DNA from 4 places in the Ruegeria sp. AP12 genome. Region 1 is predicted to be linked to each of the others. Evidence: riboswitches for the same ligand, from Rfam matches in the RefSeq annotation. Region 1 holds a riboswitch; each other region holds the start of a gene.
What was found. A riboswitch is a leader RNA that binds a small molecule or an ion and turns the genes downstream of it on or off. The one in region 1 is predicted to bind cobalamin.
Positions count from the first base shown of each region.

Region 2: another riboswitch for cobalamin. It lies ahead of ACR0E6_RS14815 (DUF1636 family protein); the one in region 1 lies ahead of ACR0E6_RS01740 (DUF1636 domain-containing protein).
Region 3: another riboswitch for cobalamin. It lies ahead of ACR0E6_RS19945 (hypothetical protein); the one in region 1 lies ahead of ACR0E6_RS01740 (DUF1636 domain-containing protein).
Region 4: another riboswitch for cobalamin. It lies ahead of ACR0E6_RS09900 (hypothetical protein); the one in region 1 lies ahead of ACR0E6_RS01740 (DUF1636 domain-containing protein).

Region 1 is NZ_JBQFVZ010000001.1:348,326-353,409, reverse strand. It holds gene ACR0E6_RS01745 (NAD(P)-dependent oxidoreductase) at 1-816, opposite strand, end outside; cobalamin riboswitch at 920-1,139, shown strand; gene ACR0E6_RS01740 (DUF1636 domain-containing protein) at 1,233-1,613, shown strand; gene cobW (cobalamin biosynthesis protein CobW) at 1,610-2,665, shown strand; gene cobN (cobaltochelatase subunit CobN) at 2,669-5,084, shown strand, end outside.
Region 2 is NZ_JBQFVZ010000005.1:145,909-150,992, forward strand. It holds gene ACR0E6_RS14800 (glucokinase) at 1-865, shown strand, start outside; gene ACR0E6_RS14805 (carbohydrate kinase family protein) at 900-1,826, shown strand; gene ACR0E6_RS14810 (D-lyxose/D-mannose family sugar isomerase) at 1,845-2,510, shown strand; cobalamin riboswitch at 2,570-2,773, shown strand; gene ACR0E6_RS14815 (DUF1636 family protein) at 2,873-3,229, shown strand; gene ACR0E6_RS14820 (ABC transporter ATP-binding protein) at 3,226-4,002, shown strand; gene ACR0E6_RS14825 (ABC transporter substrate-binding protein) at 4,018-4,965, shown strand; gene ACR0E6_RS14830 (FecCD family ABC transporter permease) at 4,967-5,084, shown strand, end outside.
Region 3 is NZ_JBQFVZ010000011.1:2,018-7,101, forward strand. It holds gene ACR0E6_RS19935 (DNA polymerase III subunit gamma/tau) at 1-744, opposite strand, end outside; gene ACR0E6_RS19940 (protein-tyrosine phosphatase family protein) at 918-1,430, shown strand; gene ACR0E6_RS19945 (hypothetical protein) at 1,422-1,829, opposite strand; cobalamin riboswitch at 1,917-2,137, opposite strand; gene ACR0E6_RS19950 (alpha/beta hydrolase family protein) at 2,296-3,153, shown strand; RNA gene ffs (signal recognition particle sRNA small type) at 3,183-3,281, opposite strand; gene ACR0E6_RS19960 (bifunctional 2',3'-cyclic-nucleotide 2'-phosphodiesterase/3'-nucleotidase) at 3,321-5,084, opposite strand, start outside.
Region 4 is NZ_JBQFVZ010000002.1:402,677-407,760, forward strand. It holds gene ACR0E6_RS09890 (nucleoside 2-deoxyribosyltransferase) at 4-708, shown strand; gene ACR0E6_RS09895 (AbrB family transcriptional regulator) at 929-1,993, shown strand; cobalamin riboswitch at 2,089-2,300, shown strand; gene ACR0E6_RS09900 (hypothetical protein) at 2,423-2,722, shown strand; gene ACR0E6_RS09905 (homocysteine S-methyltransferase family protein) at 2,937-3,989, shown strand; gene metH (methionine synthase) at 3,986-5,084, shown strand, end outside.

The DNA of each region.
Region 1 (5,084 bases):
CTTGATCATGATCGGGTTGATCTCAAGTGGGACACCCGCGCGGTCGGCGACGTCCTGAAACAGGCCGATATCCTTTTTGACAAGGTCCATTGTAAAGGAAATATCGCGCGAACCGTTCAGGATGACCTGGCTTTCGGTTTCATGCACAAACGACGTACCGGACGAGATCTTGATCGCCTCATAGGTCGTGTTCAGGTCCATCCCGGCGGCTTTGGCGGTCACCAATGCCTCGGCGCAGGTGATCAGGTTGGCGGTGGCCAGATAGTTGGTCAGAACTTTCAGAACCGAGGCCGAGCCCAGATCGCCCGTATGCAACACCCGACGGCCCATCGTTGTCAGGAAGGGCAGGATTCGCTCAAAGGTATCCCGGTCGCAACCCGCGAAGATCGAGATATTGCCGGTTGCCGCCCGGTGGCATCCGCCGGAAACCGGGCAATCAACCGCCGCCCCGCCCCGCTCGATGACCATGGCACCCAGCCGCTTGGCCTCGGCCTCGTCGGTGGTGGACATTTCCATCCAGATTTTGCCGGGGCCGACCTCGGGCAACATCTCCTGCATCACCGCGTCCGAAGCGGCAGGCGATGGCAGGCAGGTGATCACCGCGTCGCAATCGCGCATCAGCTGGGCCGGGCTTTCGGCGGCCTTTGCGCCCTTTTCGACGAATTCTTCCACCAGGTCTGCATTCAGGTCATGGACCGTCAGGTCGATCCCGTTGCGCAGCAACGAGCCCGAGAGTTTTCCGCCCACATTTCCAAGTCCGATGAACCCAACTTTCATTATTCGCGTCTCCCTGCGTGTTTTCCGGTATGCGACCATGTCGCGGGCACCGCGTCATGCCGCCCAGCGACGCTGGCAGGTCGCTTTTCATCCTAGCCACGCGATGGTGGTCGCATCGCGCTTGACAACCTGCCCACACGTGCCGCATGTCCCTGTCGTTGGTGTCGGCGACAGCCGATGAAAAGGGAATGCGTCAACGGTTTATCCGCCAAACGCAGCCGCCCCCGCGACCGTGACCGGAGAGGGTGCCCAATGCCACTGGCCTGCCAGGCCGGGAAGGCGGGACATCCGACAGAGGAGCCAGACGAACCGGGCCTCTGACATCCGCAAGCCGGGAGACCTGCCAGCACCCGAAGTTGAAACCGGGCGGGGTGTTCCGGTGTCGGGTCCATGTGCATCGCGTGGCCCGCATGAAACCCCGTCCCCCGCGAAGAGGATTTGGGGGGATGAGAGACATGACCGAGACTGCGCCGGTCGAGCTGCTGGTTTGCACCACGTGCCGCCGTGGTCTGCCCATCGAGGATGATGACCAGCGCCCCGGCACATTGCTGCACAAAGCGCTGGAACAGGCGGACCTGCCCGAGGGCGTCACACTGAAAGCCGTCGAATGCCTGTCGAATTGCGATCAGGGCTGTTCCATCGTGCTGCGTGGCGGGCCGGATCGCTGGACCTTTGTCTATGAGAACCTCAACGAAACCGATCACGTTGACGTCATCGTCGACGGAGCGACCAAGTATCTGGCCACCGAGGACGGCTTGGTCAAATGGCGCGAGCGCCCCGAACATTTTCGCAAAAACTGCGCCTCGCGCATTCCCCCGATTGGAGCCCTGAAATGAGCAACCTCGAAAAACTCCCCGTCACCGTCATCACCGGCTTTCTGGGCTCGGGCAAAACGACGCTGGTCAAGCATCTGATGCAGAACCCGCAAGGCAAACGTCTGGCCGTGGTGGTCAACGAGTTCGGCGATGTGGGCGTTGATGGCGACATCCTGAAATCCTGCGCGATCCCGGATTGCCCGGCGGAAAACATCATGGAACTGGCCAATGGCTGCATCTGCTGCACCGTGGCCGATGACTTCATCCCCACCATCGAGGCGCTGATGGCGCTGGAGCCGCGCCCGGATCATATCCTGATCGAAACTTCAGGCCTCGCCCTGCCGAAACCGCTGCTGAAGGCGTTCGACTGGCCCGATATCCGGTCGAAGATCACCGTGGACGGCGTGATCGCCTTGGCAGATGCCGAGGCTGTCGCCGCCGGTCGCTTCGCCCCGAATGTCGAGGCGGTGGATGCCCAGCGCTTGGCCGATGACTCGATCGACCACGAAACACCTTTGTCGGAGGTGTTCGAGGACCAGATCTCCTGCGCCGACATCATCCTGCTGACCAAACCCGATCTGGCCGGTCCCGAAGGTGTGGCGAAAGCCAAAGAAATCATCGCGGCCGAAGCCCCGCGCCCTCTGCCCGTGGTTGAAGTGGCCGAAGGTGCCGTGGACGTGCGCGTCGTGCTGGGCCTTGAGGCCGCCGCCGAGGATGACATGGACGCTCGACCGTCGCATCACGACGGCCACCACGACCACGAGCATGACGATTTCGAAAGCATCATCGTCGAACTGCCGGAACAGACCGAACCCGCCGATCTGGTCGCCAAGATCGAACGTCTGGCGAATGAGCTGAACATCCTGCGCGTCAAGGGCTATGCCGCCGTTCAGGGCAAACCCATGCGTCTGCTGGTGCAGGCCGTCGGTGCCCGCGTCCGGCACCAATATGACCGCCCCTGGGAGCCCGGTGAGGAGCGCCGCTCGCGCCTTGTGGTCATTGCCGAGCATGACGACATCAAAGAAGCCGCGATCCGCAATATCCTCGTGGGTGTGACCGAGGCTGCCGAGTAAGCCATGCACGTCGTCTTCCGCGAAAGCCACGGGTTAGAGGAAACCGAGACCCCGACCGATCTGGGCCAGAGCCCGGCGGATTTGGTGGTGCTGTCGTTCTCGGACAGTGACCTTGGCGCTTTTGCGGCGGGCTGGCATCGCGGTGGGGGCGCTCACGGGCGGATGCCGACGATGCGGCTGGCGAACCTGACGGCGCTGAAACACCCTTTGTCGGTCGATACTTATGTCGAACAGACGCTGGAGGGTGCAAAGGGCATCCTGATCCGCCTGATCGGCGGGGTGCCCTACTGGTCCTACGGGTTGCAACAGGTTCTGGCACTGGCGCAGGCCAAGGGCATCGCGCTGGCGGTGCTGCCTGCGGATGGGCGCGAGGATACGCGGCTGGATGACTATTCCACCCTTCCCGTCTCGACCCTGCGGCGGCTGGCGCATCTGTGCGACACCGGTGGAGAGGTCGCGGCACAGGCCGCCTTGGCGCAGATGGCGCTGGCGGCGGGGCTTTATGCCGGACCGGTGATGGGGGCCAAGACTCTGCCTGAATGTGGCGCTTGGTGCCCGGACCGCGGCGTGATCCCGGTGGATACGGCGTTTTCGGGCGATGCGAAACGCATCCTCGTCACCTTCTACCGCGGCTATCTGACCTCAGCCGACACCGCCCCGGTCGCGGTCCTGATCCGCAGCCTGCGCGCTCGGGGTTTTGAGGCGGTGGGCCTGTTCGCTCCGTCGCTGAAAGCCCCTGTAGCGGCGGATTGGCTGCGTGAACAGGTCGTGGCACTGGCCCCGTCGGCCATCATCAACGCCACCTCATTCTCGGGCAAAGGCGCGTCGGGCACCTCGCCTCTGGACGCCGCCAACGTGCCGGTGTTTCAGGTCGCGCTGGCCACCTCGCGCCGCAAGGCATGGGCCGAGGCGGAACGCGGGCTATCCCCCGCCGACCTCGCCATGCATGTGGTACTGCCCGAAGTGGACGGGCGGATTTCAGCGGGCATCGCCTCGTTCAAGGAACCGGGCAAGCGCGACCCGCATCTGGAATATTCCCGTTTCGCCCACCGGGCCGAGCCCGAGCGGATCGAAGCGATCATCGACCGCGTGTCAGGCTGGCTTAACCTGCACGACAAACCCAAAGCCGATCAGACGCCTGCGCTGGTGCTGTCCACCTATCCCGGCAAGGACTGGCAGATGGCCCATGCGGTAGGCCTCGACGCGCTGACCTCGGCCGAGGCGATGCTGTCCGATCTGCAAGGCGCAGGCTATGACACCACCCCTGCCGAGCCGATTGCCGATGCGCTGCCGGATGCCCGGATTTCATGGCCGCTGCAGGACTACCTGACCGCATTGGCCGAATTGCCCGAAACCCTGCGCAGTGATCTGCAATCCGTCTGGGGCAAGCCCGAAGATGACCCGGCCTGCGCCGATGGAGCCTTCCATTTCACCGCCCTGCGACGCGGCAAGGCCCTGATCGCACTGCAACCGGAACGCGGCTCGCCCGAGCTGCGCGATGACGATTACCACGACCTCTCGCGCACTCCGCGCCACGGCTATGTGGCGTTTTACCTGTGGCTGCGCCAAGGGCTGGGTGCGGATGCGCTGATCCATATCGGCGCGCATGGCACGCTGGAATGGCTGCCCGGCAAATCCGTCGCCCTGTCCGCCGATTGCTGGCCCGAGGCGCTGATCCGCGATCTGCCGGTCATCTACCCGTTCATTGTCAACGACCCCGGCGAGGCCGCGCAGGCCAAACGCCGGATCGGGGCCGTCACGCTGGGCCATATCCCGCCCGCGCTCAAGGAAAGCGGTACGCCGGATCGGATGGTGCGGCTGGAATCTCTGCTGGACGAGTTTTCAAACGCCGATGGGCTGGACCCCAAGCGCCGCGACCGCCTGCAAGAGGATATCCGGGATGAGGCGCAGGCCATCGGGCTGGAAAGCGACCTGGACCTCGATCAGGCCACCTGTACCGCCGAGGCGATTACCCGCATCGACCGCTTTGTCTGTGACATCAAGGAAAGCCAGTTCGGCGACGGGCTGCATGTCTTTGGCCGGGTGCCCGACGTGACCGGCAATTTCGACCCCGCGCCCTCGGCCCATGCCGAACGCACCGCTTTGCTGGACGCATTGGCGGGCAAACGGATCGAGGCTGGCCCTTCGGGTTCCCCCTATCGGGGTCGGTCGGATGTGCTGCCCACCGGGCGCAACCTCTACACCACCGATCCACGGTCCGTGCCCACGCGTGCCGCCTATACCCAAGGGGTCAAACTGGCCGAGGAACTGGTGCGGAGGCATTTGCAGGAAGAGGGCGATTATCCCAAGGGGCTGATCGTCGACCTCTGGGGCTCGGCCACCATGCGCACCGCCGGGGAAGAATTCGCCATGGCGCTGCACCTGCTGGGCGTCAAGCCGGTCTGGGACAAGGGGTCCG
Region 2 (5,084 bases), on a different contig from region 1:
CCTGCTTGACGCGTTCCACAGCCTGCGCGATGACATCGGCACCGACCCTCAGGCCGTTGTCGCCGCAGGTGCAGGCCCGGTTCGGGATGGCGTCATCCAACTGACAAACGCCCATCTGGACCTGTCCGAGGCCGAGTTAGCCAAGGCCACAGGTGCGCGGCATACCTATGTGATCAACGACTTCACCGCTGCGGCATGGTCCGTGGCCGAGGCAACGAAGGCCGATGTGGCCGTGCTGCAAGGCGACCCTACACCGCCAACCGGCACCCGTCTGGTCGTTGGCCCGGGAACCGGGCTGGGTGTCGGGGCGCTGTTGTATTCGGAAAGACATTACCACACAGCCTCGGGCGAAGGCGGTCATGTCGGTGTCTCCCCGCGCCACCGGGACGAGGTTGATATTTTCGAAGCTGCCCGCCACATCGCGCCGGACTGTTTCTTTGGCGATAGCCTGACGCTTGAAGCTGAAATGTTTCTGAGCGGAACAGGTCTGCCTGTCCTCTATCAATCCATCGCACTGGCCGCCGGTCAGACTGACGCAGCGCACCGCCCGGCAAAGGATATTCTTCACGACGCCCGCAACGGATCGGATGCCCATGCCATCAAAGCAGCCGAGATGTTCACGACCCATCTGGGCGCTCTGCTGGGTGATCTGGCCGTCACCTTGATCCCCCGGGGCGGCGTGTTCCTGGTGGGCGGCGTGGCAGAGAAGAACCGCTGGCTGTTTGGCGAGCGTTTTCTGGACGCCTTCAATCAAGGTGGGCGATTCAGCGATTTGCGGCAAGGGATGAACCTTTATATCTCGGAACAGATCGAATTTGGCATTGTTGGCGCTAACAACTTCTGTAAAAATGCGCTCATGCGGTAAAATCGTGTGACCATTTCCAAAGAAGGACCGCGGGATGATCCTGTGTTGTGGCGAAGCCCTGATCGACATGATCGCCGAACCGACCAATTCGGGCGCGCAGGGCTATGTGCCCCATTCCGGCGGCGCAATTTTCAACACGGCCATCGCGCTGGGGCGCTTGGGCGCGCCGGTGGGGATGCTGACGGGCTTGTCCTCGGATATGTTTGGCGCGCAATTGGCGGACACGCTGAAGGCAAGCCATGTGGACACCTCGCATGTGATTGCCAGCGACCGCCCGACCACTTTGGCTTTTGTGAAGCTGGTGGATGGGCATGCTTCGTACAATTTTGTTGATGAAAACACGGCGGGGCGAATGTTGCAGCCCGAGGATATGCCACAGCAATTGCTGGCGACCTCGACCCTGTATCTGGGGGGGATCAGCCTGGCCTGTGAACCCTGTGCCGATGCCTATGCCGCGCTGCTCGACCGTCATGGCGGCGACCGCGCGGTGATGCTGGACCCAAATATCCGGCCGGGTTTTATCAAAGATCAGACCCGCTATCGCACCCGCCTGAACCGCATGATCGCGCAGGCCGATATCGTCAAGGTTTCGGACGAGGATCTGGATTGGATCATTCCCGGGCCGGAAACCCATGCCGAGAAGGTGCCCTTGTTGCTGAAGGCCGGGCCGTCGGTGGTGATTGTGACGCGGGGCAGTCAGGGGGCCTCGGGCTATCTGGCGGACGGGTCCGAGACCTCGGTGGCGGTCAAACCGGTGCAGGTTGTCGATACGGTCGGGGCTGGCGATACGTTCAACGCGGGCGTTTTGGCCGAACTCCACCGCGCCGGGCACCTGAGCAAAGAGGGCCTGCGCGCCTTGACACCTGATAGCCTGCGCGCGGCTTTGTCCCTGGGCGCAGAAGTCGCCGCCGTCACCGTATCCCGCGCCGGGGCAAACCCGCCCTGGGCGCATGAGCTTTGATCCCCCGAGGGAACCGACATGAAACGATCCGACATCAACGACATCAAGACCGAGGCGCAGGCCTTCATCAAATCCTTCGGCGCGGTCCTGCCGCCCTTCGCCGACTGGTCCCCTGATCAGATGCGCAGCGCAAAGGCCGACACGATCCGCGCCCGAGGGTTGGGCTGGGACATTACCGATTACGGTCAGGGCAAGTTTGATGAGCTGGGCCTGTTCCTGTTCACCCTGCGCAATGGCGACGTGAATGATCTGAACCAGGGTCGCGGTATGCTCTATGCCGAGAAACTGCTGATTTCGCGCGACAAACAATTGTCTCCGATGCACCGCCATATCATCAAGGCCGAGGACATTATCAACCGGGGCGGCGGTGATCTGGTGATGGAGATCTACGCCTCGGACCCCGAAGGCGGCATTGATCGCGACAATCCGGTGGTTGTGCCCAGCGACGGCTGCGATGTCACCATCACCCCCGGCGAGTTGCTGCGCCTGAAACCCGGTGAAAGCGTGACCCTGATGCCCGGTATCTGGCATGCTTTTTGGGCCGAGCGTGGGGATTGTCTGATCGGTGAAGTCTCAACCGTCAATGACGACCGCACCGACAATGTGTTCGAGCAACCGATCCCCCGGTTCGCGACCATTGAAGAGGACGCAGCGCCGGAATTTTTGCTGGTTGCGGATTACTAAACACTCAGTCCGCGCCGCCAAAATCTCGACCAGAGCGCTTGACAATTAAATCCTCGACAGACTAGCTGACCAGCGATGGTTCCCGTAGCGATGCCTGCGGGATGAAAATGGGAATACGGTGCGGCCCTGCGGCCAAATCCGTGACTGCCCCCGCAACTGTAAGCGGAGAGCGACGCCAAATCACCACTGGCCTGAACAGGTCGGGAAGGTTGGCCAAGCCATGACCCGCAAGTCAGGAGACCTGCCATCACCTGTGCAACCAACCCGGGGCGGGGTGTCCTGGAAGGAGGATTTGATGGCTCAATTTTTCGCCTGCGGGCGTGGCTTCTTCTTTTCGCGCGGTTTCCGCAGCGGGAACAGCCATGTCATCCCAAGCTGACCACTTCGTCCTGATCTGTTCGACCTGTCAGGGTGAAATCGAAGCCAAGGCAGCCAAGGCCAGTTTGGACGCAACCCTGCCGCAAGGGTTTGCGACCCGAATGATTGCCTGCATGGCAGGGTGCGAACGCCCCATGACCGTTGGGCTGCAAGCCGAAGGCAAGGCGCAGTATCTGTTCGGCGATATCCAAAGCCCCGCCGATCTGGACGCGATTGCCGCCTTCGCCCGCCAATTCCGCGACAGTGACGACGGCTGGACCAGTGCAACCGATCGGCCCCCTGCCCTGCTTTTCAAAACTCTGGCCCGTCTGCCGCGCCTTTCGACAGAGGGCGAGAAATGAGTTTTCTGGTTGCCAAGGGGCTCGAATACTACGCCCTGAATGGGGATGTGTTGCTACAGGATGTCTCCTTCTCATTGGATGAGGGGTCGATCCTGGCCATTGCCGGGCCAAACGGGGCCGGGAAAACCACGCTGTTGAACCTGCTTTGTGGCCTCGAACGTCTGGCCTTGGGCGATGTGACGATCAAGGGGCAAAGCCTGCGTCAATTATCTGCCCCTGAACGGGCACGCACCATCGCCGTGGTCGGGCAGCAGGAACTGCCTGACGGCAGGCTGAAACTGCGCGACTATGTGGCCCTTGGGCAAATCCCGATTCAGGCCGACCGGTCAGCCGAGGATCATAAGGCCGATCTTGAGCGGGTGCTTGAGATCACCGAACTGGTCCCGCTGGCCGATAAACCGATGCAACGTCTGTCCGGCGGCGAACGTCAGCGGGCGCATATCGCACGGGCCCTGGCGCAAAGGCCATCGCTGCTGTTTCTGGACGAGCCGACAAACCACCTCGACCCCGACGCCAAGGGCCACATGCTGTCGCTGGTGGCCGAACTGGGCGTGACGGTTGTGATGATCGTGCATGATCTGGTCATGATCCCCGAATTCGCCACCCATGTCGCTTTGATGAAGGCAACCCGCATGACCGGCTTCGGCCCGGTTCCCGAAGTTCTGACACCCGAGCGTGTGCGCGATACGTTTGGCGTTGACTACCTGTGTTTCCAGCACGAAGGGCGCGTGATCCCGGCGCTGGATATCCGAAAACGAAAGCTGTCATCATAACAGGAGAATTTGATAATGCAGAAATTCTGGTCCGTGGTCCTTGTTTCGGGCCTCGCAAGTGGTGCGGCGGCGCATGAAGTGACCGTCGACAATTGCGGCGAACCACTGGTGTTCGACGGCACGCCCGAGCGGATTGTCGTGCACGACATGAACATGACCGACATGGCCTTTGCGCTGGGTTTGCAGGACAAGATTGTCGGCCTGACCGGCATTACCGGCTGGTACAAGACCAGCCCGGATTTCGATGCAAAACGCGGTGACATCCCGGAACTGGCGCCCAAATACCCCACCGTCGAAAATCTGGTCGCGGTCGAGCCGGATATGTTCTTTGCCGGTTGGTATTACGGCTTGCAGCCGGGTGGTGAAGTGACCCCAGACACGCTGGAACCCTTTGGTATCAAGACCATGGTTCTGACCGAAAGCTGCGTACACCTGAACAAGGACCGCCCCGAAGCCAGCATGGACCTTCTGTTCGATGACGTGCTGCGTCTGGGCAAGGTGATGCATGTGGAAGACAGGGCCGAAGCGCTGGTCTCAGACTGGAAAGACCAGCTGGCGGCCATCGAATCCAAAACCGCAGACCTGCCGAAACCCCGCGTCTTCCTGCTGGACGGTCCCGCCGATGCGCCCTTTACCGCCGGTAAATTCGCCATTCCCGACGCCATGATCGAGGCCGCAGGCGGTGTCAGCGTCACCCACGACATGGACACCAGCTGGGGTCGCACCTCATGGGAAGCAGTGGCCGCCGCAAACCCCGAATTTCTGGTCCTGCTCGACTATCAGACCGGAAACGGTGCCGAAGACACGTTCAAGTTCCTGCAAGAGCATCCGGCCATGTCCCTGATCGATGCCGTCAAGAACGAACGCTGGATCGGCCTGCGCTATGAAGAGCTGACGCCGGGACCGGCAAACATAGACGCCATCGAAAAGATGGTTTCGGCCATGCACCCGGAGCTGAACTAACATGGCTCAAACGGGCCGCGCGGTCCTGCTGGGGGCGGTCATTCTGACCGCCCTTTTGCTGCTGTCGGTCGTCTATGGCACGACATCCATTCCCGTCGCCGACGTGGCGACAGCGATCA
Region 3 (5,084 bases), on a different contig from region 1:
CACCTGGTCGGCGGTGGTTTCGCCTGCGCCGTGAGAAATCGCCTGATCCAACAGTGAGGTTGCGTCGCGGGCAGACCCCTCGGCCGCGCGGGTGATCAAGGCCAGCGCGTCCTCGGCAATCTCGGCCCCTTCGGCGCTGGCGATCTTTTGCAGCAGACCGATCATATCTTCGGGCTCGATCCGGCGCAGGTCGAAGCGCTGGCAGCGGGACAGGACCGTGACCGGCACCTTGCGAATCTCGGTGGTCGCGAAGATGAACTTCACATGTTCGGGCGGCTCCTCCAGCGTCTTGAGCAGCGCGTTGAAGGCGCTGGTCGAGAGCATGTGAACCTCATCGATGATATAGATCTTATAGCGGGCCGAGGCGGCGCGGTAGCGGACGCTGTCGATGATCTCGCGAATATCATTGACGCCGGTACGGCTGGCGGCGTCCATCTCCATCACGTCGACATGGCGGCCCTCCATGATCGCGGTGCAATGCTCGCAGACGCCACAGGGCTCAGTCGTTGGACCGCCACTTCCGTCCGGGCCGATGCAGTTCATACCTTTGGCGATGATCCGCGCCGTGGTCGTCTTGCCGGTGCCGCGGATGCCGGTCATGACAAAGGCCTGGGCGATCCGGTCGGCTTCGAACGCATTTTTCAGCGTGCGCACCATGGCATCCTGACCCACCAGATCAGCAAAGGTTTCCGGACGGTATTTGCGGGCGAGAACCTGATAGGCGGGGCTGTCTGTGTCGGTCATGTCTGCTCTGGCGGATTCGGGACGTCGTCGCAGCGTAGTGGTCGCTGCAGCCCGCGTCCACCGCAGGGTCGGCGAAATTTGGTTTGGAAAGACCCGAGATCGGCGTAAACTGGAATCTCAGTATTTTTGAAGCACATTTTAAAAGCAGGCTTGGGTTTGGGAGGAAATCTTTGATGTCGCAACTGGTCGTCTACGCGCTGCAAGTCGGAGGCGGAACACTTGCGGTGACCTCGATGCCGGGACGCGGCGGAGATTATGCGGGCGATCTGGATACAATCGCGGATTGGAAACCCGGTCTTGTGATCTCGATGACCACGGAAGTTGAGATGTTGCAGGACGGGGCCCGGACCTTTGGCAGTGACATTCAGGGCCGCGCCAGCCGATGGGTTCATTTGCCGGTCGAGGATTTTGGCGCTCCGCCGCGCGCCGTTCAGGATCGGTGGGGGTCGGTCAGCGCATCGGCGCGGCAGGCTTTGTCCGGCGGTGGCCGGGTGCTGGTGCATTGCCGGGGTGGGTGCGGGCGATCCGGTATGGTGGTCTTGCGCCTGATGCTGGAATGCGGGGAACCGGCAGACAAGGCGCTGGCCCGGTTGCGGGCCCTGCGCCCCTGCGCGGTGGAAACCGACGAGCAGATGGCATGGGCCACGAATGCGACCCACGCAGCTTTGGATGCGCGTTCAGGCTGATACCCGTGCCGGTTCCTGCACTGGTCTTGAAGGCCTCAGGGCCAAGACCTCAAGCATGGCGCAAGGCGTTCTTGGCAAGGCCCCGGACGGAAGGGCCGCGCATGTTTCGTTAAAAATCAGGTCGGCATAGGTATCCAGCGTTTGGATCGGCGTGTCCGCCTCGGTCCCGCAGAAGATGCGTATCTGTTCTGGTCCGGCGCGAAAGCGGGCCATGCACCCTTGCGCGCAATGCGTCAGGTCGCTGCTGCCTTCGATTTCGAATCGTTCGCTGGTGACGTGGTCGGCCTTGTTCATCGCCTCTGCCAGCGCGCGTGCCATGCGCGCCATTGCGGGGCAGGGCCCGCCTGTGCGTTGGCAAATGGTCGCCACGTATTCGTGGGTTTTTGTCTTCCAGATCATCCTGCTCCCTCCGCGCGGCGGACGGGGACGTTGGCAGGCGTTTCAGCTATGCGCTGTCAGGACCTGCCCGGACACCCCGCCCGAGTTTCGGTTACGTTGATGATGGCAGGTCTCCTGACTTGCGGGTCGTTGCTTTGCCGACCTTCCCAGCCTTTCGGCCAGTGGCATTCCGGCATCGCTTACCGCTTACAGTTGCGGGGGCAGTCGCGGCCTTGGTTCGTTCCGGTTTGACCGGGCAGAACCGCACCGTGTTCCCTTTTCATCCCGACCTATTGTGTGGATCGGAAACCATCACACAACCGCTAGCGTCTGTTCGCGTTCTGAGTCAAGCGGGGTTTTGGGGGTCACGTACACATGCCTTGTGCCGGGCGACGTGTGGTCAAGTGGCAGCAGGGTTGACTCGGCTGCGGGTTGTTGTGCCTCTTGGGCAGGTAAACCGATTGGTTCAGAAAGGCCCACAGGTTCGATGTTGGACACGCAGCAGCACGTGAAGATCGAGGATTTCCAGTTTCCCGCTGGTCCGGCGCAGCTGTCGGCGCGGCTGTATCGGCCTTTTACTGATCCCGAAACGGTGGTGGTACTGAACGGGGCGACCGGTGTGCCGCGCGACTACTACCAGCACTTTGCCCGGTGGTTGGCTGCCGAGCGTGGCATGGCCTGCCTGACGTATGACTATCGTGATTTCGGTCACTCTGTTTCCGGCCCCATGAGCGACTCGCAGGTCACGATGTCGGATTGGGCGCTGATCGATATGCCCGCAGCACGGGCCGAGATGCGCCGAAGGTTTCCCGACGCCCGGCAGTGGAGCATTGGTCATTCCGTCGGCGGAATGCTGGGGCCGATTCAGCCGGATATTGACCAGATCGACCGGATGATCTGTGTCTGCTCGGGGTTGGTGACGCTGTCCGATCACCCATGGCCCTATCGGGGGTTGGCCTGGGCGTTCTGGCATGGGCATGTACCGCTGCTTGTGAAAGCCCTGGGGTATCTGCCCGGTAAAGCCATTGGGTTCGGCGCCGATCTGCCGGGCTCTGTCTATTGGCAATGGCGCAGGTGGTGCACCGCGCCGCTGAATTATGTGCCTGAGATCGGGCAAAAACTGCCACCGGCGCGCTGGTCGGATCTGGGTGTTCCGGTGGATCTGTTCACCAGCGACGACGATCAGACCGTCCCGCCAAAAGCCGTATGGCGTCTGGCGGATCTGTATGGGCTGGGCGCGCGGCGGCACCTGTTGTCGCCCAAGGAGTTCGGAGTGAAAGAGATCGGCCATATCGGCGCATTTGCCCGCCGGAATTCGGCAATCTGGCCCCGTTTGGTTGCCTGATCGTGCTGATGAGCGGATACGTGGGGGAAAGGTGAGAGGTTGGACATCGACCCAAGCGGGGCTCGTTGTGGCTGCTTCCTTCCGGACCTGACCAGGTTGGCGAGGCGCTCGCCCGCGCCAACCTCTCAGCACTTGATATAGGGAAGCCTGGGGAAAATGACAACCCGTCAGAGTGTCAGCCGGATGCGTTCGAACCCCTGCGGGTCTGGGTCCAGAACGATAGGGTCGTAGTTCTGCAATTCGGGCAGGTACTTCAGCGCGCCGGGCCCTGTTCTAAGGATCACCTGAACCCCGACCTGCGGCGTGAACGAAAACGGATGAACCGCCTGAGACAGCGGGTCGGCGGGCAGGGTCCCGGTCAGATAATCGCGTAGGATTCGCTTGATATCTATTGCGGGCAGGTTGATCGGCTCAGCCGTTTCCACAAACGGGAAATGCCCGCCACCATTGGCGCGATAGTTGTTGAGCGCGACCACAAAATCCTGATTGGGGTCAAGCGTAGACCCGTCAATTCTGGCCTGCCGGATGCGGCGGTGAGAATTGTCGATCAACTGCCCCTGAGCGTCAAACCGGGCCGGGCAGGACAGGTCGATCTGGTAGGTCAGGCCAAAGAGAAGGTCGAAATTGTACCCAACCCGACCGGAGTCGATCAGATCGGTCTCGGCGTCGCGACGCAGGGTGTTGAAAAGACCCGCCGACATCTCAAGCCAGTCCAGCACCTGAGCGCCACTGACCTTCACCGCCCTCAGTTCGTTCGGAAAGACGTAAAGGTCCGCGATGTGGCGCAGGCACACCTCGCCCGCCGGGACATCGGTATAATAGCGCGGCCCGGACCGACCACCGCATTTATAGGGCGAAACGGCGGACAACATGGGCATATTGGCCAGTGGGGTGCCGGACAGATAGGGGCGCAAGGCGGCGGCCTGCGCCGAGGCCACCAGAGCCAGCCCCCGATCAACGGCGCAAAAGCTGAAAAAGCTGTGCATCGGTTGTGCGATTCGCGCCACCGGCTCGGCCATCTTGGTGCGGGTTCGGGCGTGCACGGGTGCAAAAAGCCGGACCATGTCGGGATCCTCTGGCGTTTCAGGGGTGGGTTTGGTCCGGCGAAGCGGTCTCAACGCGACCTGCTGGTCGATGACCTGCCACCCGAGATCGGCAGAGTGGCACAGGTTCAGATCAATCACGCCCAGGTGACTTCCTGCGGACCCGGGCATGACAACCGGTTTGCCATGGACCAATCCGGCCTCGGGGTCGACATGGGCCAGCCCCTGATGGTCGTTGCCGGGAAGGGTCAGATGCGTGTGCCCGGCCACGAGGGCGTCAACGTCGTCAATGGCGGCCAGCGGGATCACGGCATTCTCCAGCCCCGGTACATCCTGATCCTGACCGAGGCCGGAATGGGCCAGCGCGATGACCAGATCACACCCCGCCGATTTCAGAATCTGCACGGTGCGTCGCGCCGCGCTCAGACAGTCCTCGACCGTGATATCATGGCCCAGATGGTGCGCTTCCCATTGCGCGGTCTGAGGGGGCAGAACCGACAACACGCCCACGCGGATGGGAATGTCTTGCCCGTTCAGAGAAATCGATTGGTCAAGCACTGCATGGCCCTGCCAGCGTTGCGAACCCCCCGACCGGCGGCGCATATTGCTGCACAGGACAGGACATGGAGCCTGATCAAGAACAGTGTCCAGCACCTCCAACCCAAAGCCGAAATCGTGATTGCCAAGCCCGACGGCGTCATAGTGCAAGGCCGCAAACCCTTGCATCATTGGATGGCCGTCAGGGTCCTGTGCCGCCTGATCGCCCAGCGGCGTGCCCTGAAGCGCATCGCCATTGTCGAACAGCAAAACAAGCGCGCCGTCTGCTTCGGTTCGTGCTGCGCGGATCAGACTGGCGGTTCGCGTGAACCCAATTGTCGGGTCCGGCTG
Region 4 (5,084 bases), on a different contig from region 1:
TTCATGACAGACCATATCGTTTTCTGCTCGGGCCCGATGTTCAGCGTCGGTGATCTTTGGGAGCAATATAACATCGCCGCCGTGCTCGAGGCCGGAGGGTTCGGCACCTATCTCGCCCCGCGCGACGGCGTCGAGATCGCCAAGATGATGGATATGTTGCAGGACCCTCAGGTCTGGTCACAAAAGGGCCAGGAGATGCTGTATATCATCCTCAAGGTCGGCTACGCGCAGGATATCTACCAATTGCTCGGGCGCTGTTCGAGCCTTGTGTTCAACATGGATGGCCGGGTGCCCGATGGCGGCAGTATTGTCGAGGTGACAACAGCCTACGCCGCTGGAATGCCCCTTGTGATCTACAAGACGACACCGGTGACGCTGTTTGGTGGGGTCGATAACCCGATGATTCAGGGGCTTTCGACCAATTGGGACTATGTGCATGACACCGCATCCATCGTGCCCGCCCTGCTCAAACGGATCGAAGCTCAGTCGCAGAACGGCTATGTCTACACCCCGCCCCCGAATGTCAGCCTTGTGATGGAGGTTGGGGCGATGACGGCAGACCCCAGTTCGGACCTTCACAAGCGGCTCGACGCGATTTCGAATGCGCCAAACGAGAAGGCCGCGCTGGAAGCGGGTGAGGAACTGATCGACTGGGCGAAAAGCAACAAGGCTTATCAGGCTGCATTTGGCGGGTCGGCACCCACGTAAGCCCTGTTGGATTGGTGGGGTTGAAACGAATTCAGTGACACTCGCCTTGATTTCGACACCTCGTTCCCGGATCTCATCCAACACACGCTGATAGCGCCAAGCTGCATCACGGGCCGCTCCTCACTCGGGCATGCCGAATGGTCGGTGCGCGTGGTCTTGCAAACCGCGCCCATTTGTATACCATTGGATACAATTGACCCAATGACATCGGGCCTGAAATTTGTCCGTCCAAGCCACATCACCAAGCCGCCCCGTTAGGCGGGCCATTACCTTCGGCCTTGCCGGGCTGGGAACGGTCGTATTCTGGATGCTGGGCCTGCCACTGCCCTTTCTGTTCGGCCCCATGACCGCCTGCCTGATTGCGGCACTGGCGCATGCGCCGATGGAGGGGTTCGGGCAGATCTCGGTCGCGGCGCGCACTATCCTGGGCGTGGCGGTGGGGGCTTCGATCACGCCTGATCTGTTTGGCCAACTGCCGAAAATGGCAGCGTCGATTGCTCTGATCCCACCCTTCATCCTGTTGATCGCTTTGGTCGGGGTGCCGTTCTTTCGCAAGGTCTGGGGCTTTGACGACAAAACGGCCTTTTACGCCGCGATGCCTGGCGGGTTGCAAGACATGATCATCTTCGGCACCGAGGCCGGTGCCAATCCGCGCGCCCTGTCCCTGATCCATGGCACGCGCGTGCTGATCATCGTGACGCTCGCCCCGTTGCTCCTGACCCTGTTCTACGACGCTGACCTGACCAACCCCATTGGCGAACCCGCCCGCGACCTGCCTTTGCACGAACTGGCGCTGATGGTCGTCGCCGCCATTGTCGGCTGGAAAGGCGGTGAGCGGATCGGCCTGTTCGGAGCGTCCATTCTGGGCCCAATGATCCTGACTGCGGCCTTGTCACTGGGCGATTTCATCCACACCCGCCCACCGCGCGAGGCGATCCTTGTCGCGCAATTCTTTATCGGCTGCACCATCGGCGTGAAATTCGTCGGCGTCACATGGGTCGAGCTGCGCAAAGTTGTGGCGGCGGGCTGCGCCTATGTTGTTGTGCTGGCCGTACTTGCAGCAGCCTTCACGGCCCTTGTGACCACGTTGGGTTTTGGACAACCGATCGAGGCCTTCCTCGCCTATGCCCCCGGCGGGCAGGCTGAAATGACGGTCTTGGCCATCGTCTCGGGCGCGGATCTCGGGTTTGTCATTACCCACCACCTGACACGGATCGTTCTGGTGATCATCGGCGCGCCCATCGCGGCCAGTCTTCTGGTGCGCTGGTCCGGCTCTCGGGATTAGAGGTGTTTCGCAGTTTGATTTGGGTTCAATTCCTGCCGGGTTGCAATCCGACGCTGCGTGCTTTGCTGGCACCGGTGGACAGGGCTTTGGCCTTATGAGACTGTGCTGCCGATGGTGTCCGACGCTCTGAGTCGGCTGAAAAGGGAATGCGGTGCGGGCAAACGCCCAAAGCCGCAACTGCCCCCGCAACTGTAAGCGGCGAGCGACCCCCGACAGACCACTGGATGACCCCGCTTGGGTTGTCCGGGAAGGACGGGGACAGCGATGAACCGCAAGTCAGGAGACCTGCCATCTCCGGCGCATATGTGCCGCAGTCACCTTAACTCGGGCGGGGTGCCCGTGGACGGAGCGACAAGAGATGGACCGCACTGGCCAGACATCACTGTTGATGCCCCACACAAGCCGCCCAAAAGCGCGGAGGGCGGCGTTATGCTTGACCTGACCATTTCCCAACTGGATACCGGCCACGTGCCACCGCAGCGCGCGCAAGAACTGGGGCAGATGGGCTATATGCAATGGCTGGGTGGCCTGCCCGGTTCCGCGAACTACCACGCGCAGGCGCGGATTGCTTTGGCCAAGGCCAAACCGTTTGCCGAGACCTCACCCGCCATCGCTGTGTTCTGCGACCTGCTGGCCCGATCCATGCAGATGCCCCTGGAACCATTGTTCCTGGCCCTGCCCGCAAAACAGCGCCGAGGGGGCCATCGCGCGCGCCGAGCCGCCTTGTAACCTCATGCGGGCAATTCAGCTTGTGCCATCGCCCGCATTTTGGACGATTTTGGCCGGGCAATGCTTTGGCTGCTTATTGGTGATTCGGTTGGATTTGCGCGCCGAACAAGACACATTATGATGCAAGCTCATAATTTTGTCGAATAACAATCATTTCACCTCATAATGTCAACGCGCTATACCTTCGGCCAACACAGCCGATTGGATACCGCGAATGCTTGACTTTACCTTGCCCGACACACCCGCGCTCGCGACGCTGCGCGCATTGGCTGCCCAGCGCATCCTGATCCTTGACGGGGCCATGGGCACAATGATCCAGGCGCTGAACATGACCGAAGAGGATTTTACCGCCAACGGTCACATCCATGGCCCCGGTTGTCGGCATCATTATCACCCGGACCTTCCGCAACAGGGCAACAACGACCTGTTGGTGCTGACCCAGCCGCAGGCAGTTGAGGACATTCAATACGAGTTCGCAATGGCCGGGGCGGATATCCTTGAAACCAACACTTTTTCCTCAACCACCATCGCGCAAGCCGATTACGGGCTGGAGGCTGCGGTGCATGATCTGAACGTCGCAGGCGCGCAGGTGGCGCGGCGCGCGGCGGACCGGGCCACGGCTGAGGACGGCAAACCCCGGTTTGTGGCCGGGGCTGTGGGCCCGACGAACCGGACGGCCTCGATCAGCCCGGATGTGAACGATCCCGGATACCGCGCCGTCAGTTTCGATGATCTGCGCATAGCCTATGGCCAGCAGATCGACGGGCTGATCGAAGGAGGCTCTGACCTGATCCTGATCGAGACGATCTTTGACACGCTGAACGCCAAGGCGGCGATTTTCGCGGCCTTCGAGAGCTTCGCCAAGGCCGGACGCTGCCTGCCGCTGATGATCTCGGGCACGATCACCGATGCCTCGGGCCGGACGCTTTCTGGCCAGACACCCACCGCCTTCTGGCACTCGGTCGCCCATGCGCGCCCTTTCACCGTCGGGCTGAACTGCGCCCTTGGCGCTGCATCCATGCGCCCGCATATGGCCGAGATTTCGGGCGTGGCGACCGCCCTGACCTGCGCCTACCCCAACGCGGGCCTGCCGAATGAGTTCGGCCAGTATGACGAAACACCGAACCAGACCGCCGCTCAGGTCGAAGAGTTTGCCCGCGATGGCATCGTCAACGTGGTCGGCGGTTGCTGCGGCACCACGCCCGACCATATCCGCGCGATCGCCGAAGCGGTTGCGCCCTTTGCCCCCAGAAAGGTACCCGCATGACCCGTCATCTGCGCCTCTCGGGGCTGGAGCCTTTTGTCCTGACGCCAGACATCCCCTTTGTGAATGTGGGTGAGCGGACCAACGTCACCGGCTCGGCCCGGTTTCGCAAATTGATCGTGAACCGCGACTATGCCGCCGCGCTGGACGTTGCGCGGGATCAAGTGGAAAACGGCGCTCAGATCATCGACATCAACATGGATGAAGGGCTGATCGACAGCAAACAGGCGATGGTCGAATACCTGAACCTTGTCGCGTCCGAGCCCGATATCGCCCGCGTGCCAATCATGATCGACAGCTCGAAATGGGAGGTGATCGAGGCCGGGCTGCAATGCGTGCAGGGCAAGCCGGTGGTGAACTCGATCAGCCTGAAAGAGGGAGAAGAGGCGTTTCGCCATCACGCGGGTCTGTGTCTGGCCTATGGTGCCGCCGTGGTGGTCATGGCCTTTGACGAGGCCGGTCAGGCCGATACGTTCGAACGCAAGACCGAGATTTGCGCCCGCGCTTATCGCATTCTGGTCGAGGATATGGGGTTCCCACCCGAAGACATCATCTTTGACCCCAACATCTTTGCCGTCGCCACCGGGATCGAAGACCACGACAATTACGGCGTGGATTTCATCGAGGCGACCCGCTGGATAAGGCAGAACCTGCCCCATGCACATGTGTCGGGCGGCGTGTCGAACCTGTCTTTCAGCTTTCGCGGCAACGATCCGGTGCGCGAGGCGATGCATGCGGTGTTCCTGTATCATGCCATTCAGGCCGGGATGGATATGGGCATCGTCAACGCGGGCCAGTTGGCCGTTTATGACCAGATCGACCCAGACCTGCGCGAAGCGTGCGAGGATGTGGTCCTGAACCGCCAGCCGAAATCCGGCGGCACCGCGACCGAGAACCTGCTGGACATCGCCGAACATTTCCGTGGCGACAAGCGCGAGGAGAAAACCCGCGACCTGGCCTGGCGCGACTGGCCGGTCGAGAAACGGCTGGAGCATGCGCTGGTCAACGGCATCACCGAGTTCATCGAAGAAGACACCGAGGCCGCGCGCGCCGATGCGGAACGGCCTTTGCATGTCATCGAGGGCCCTCTGATGGCCG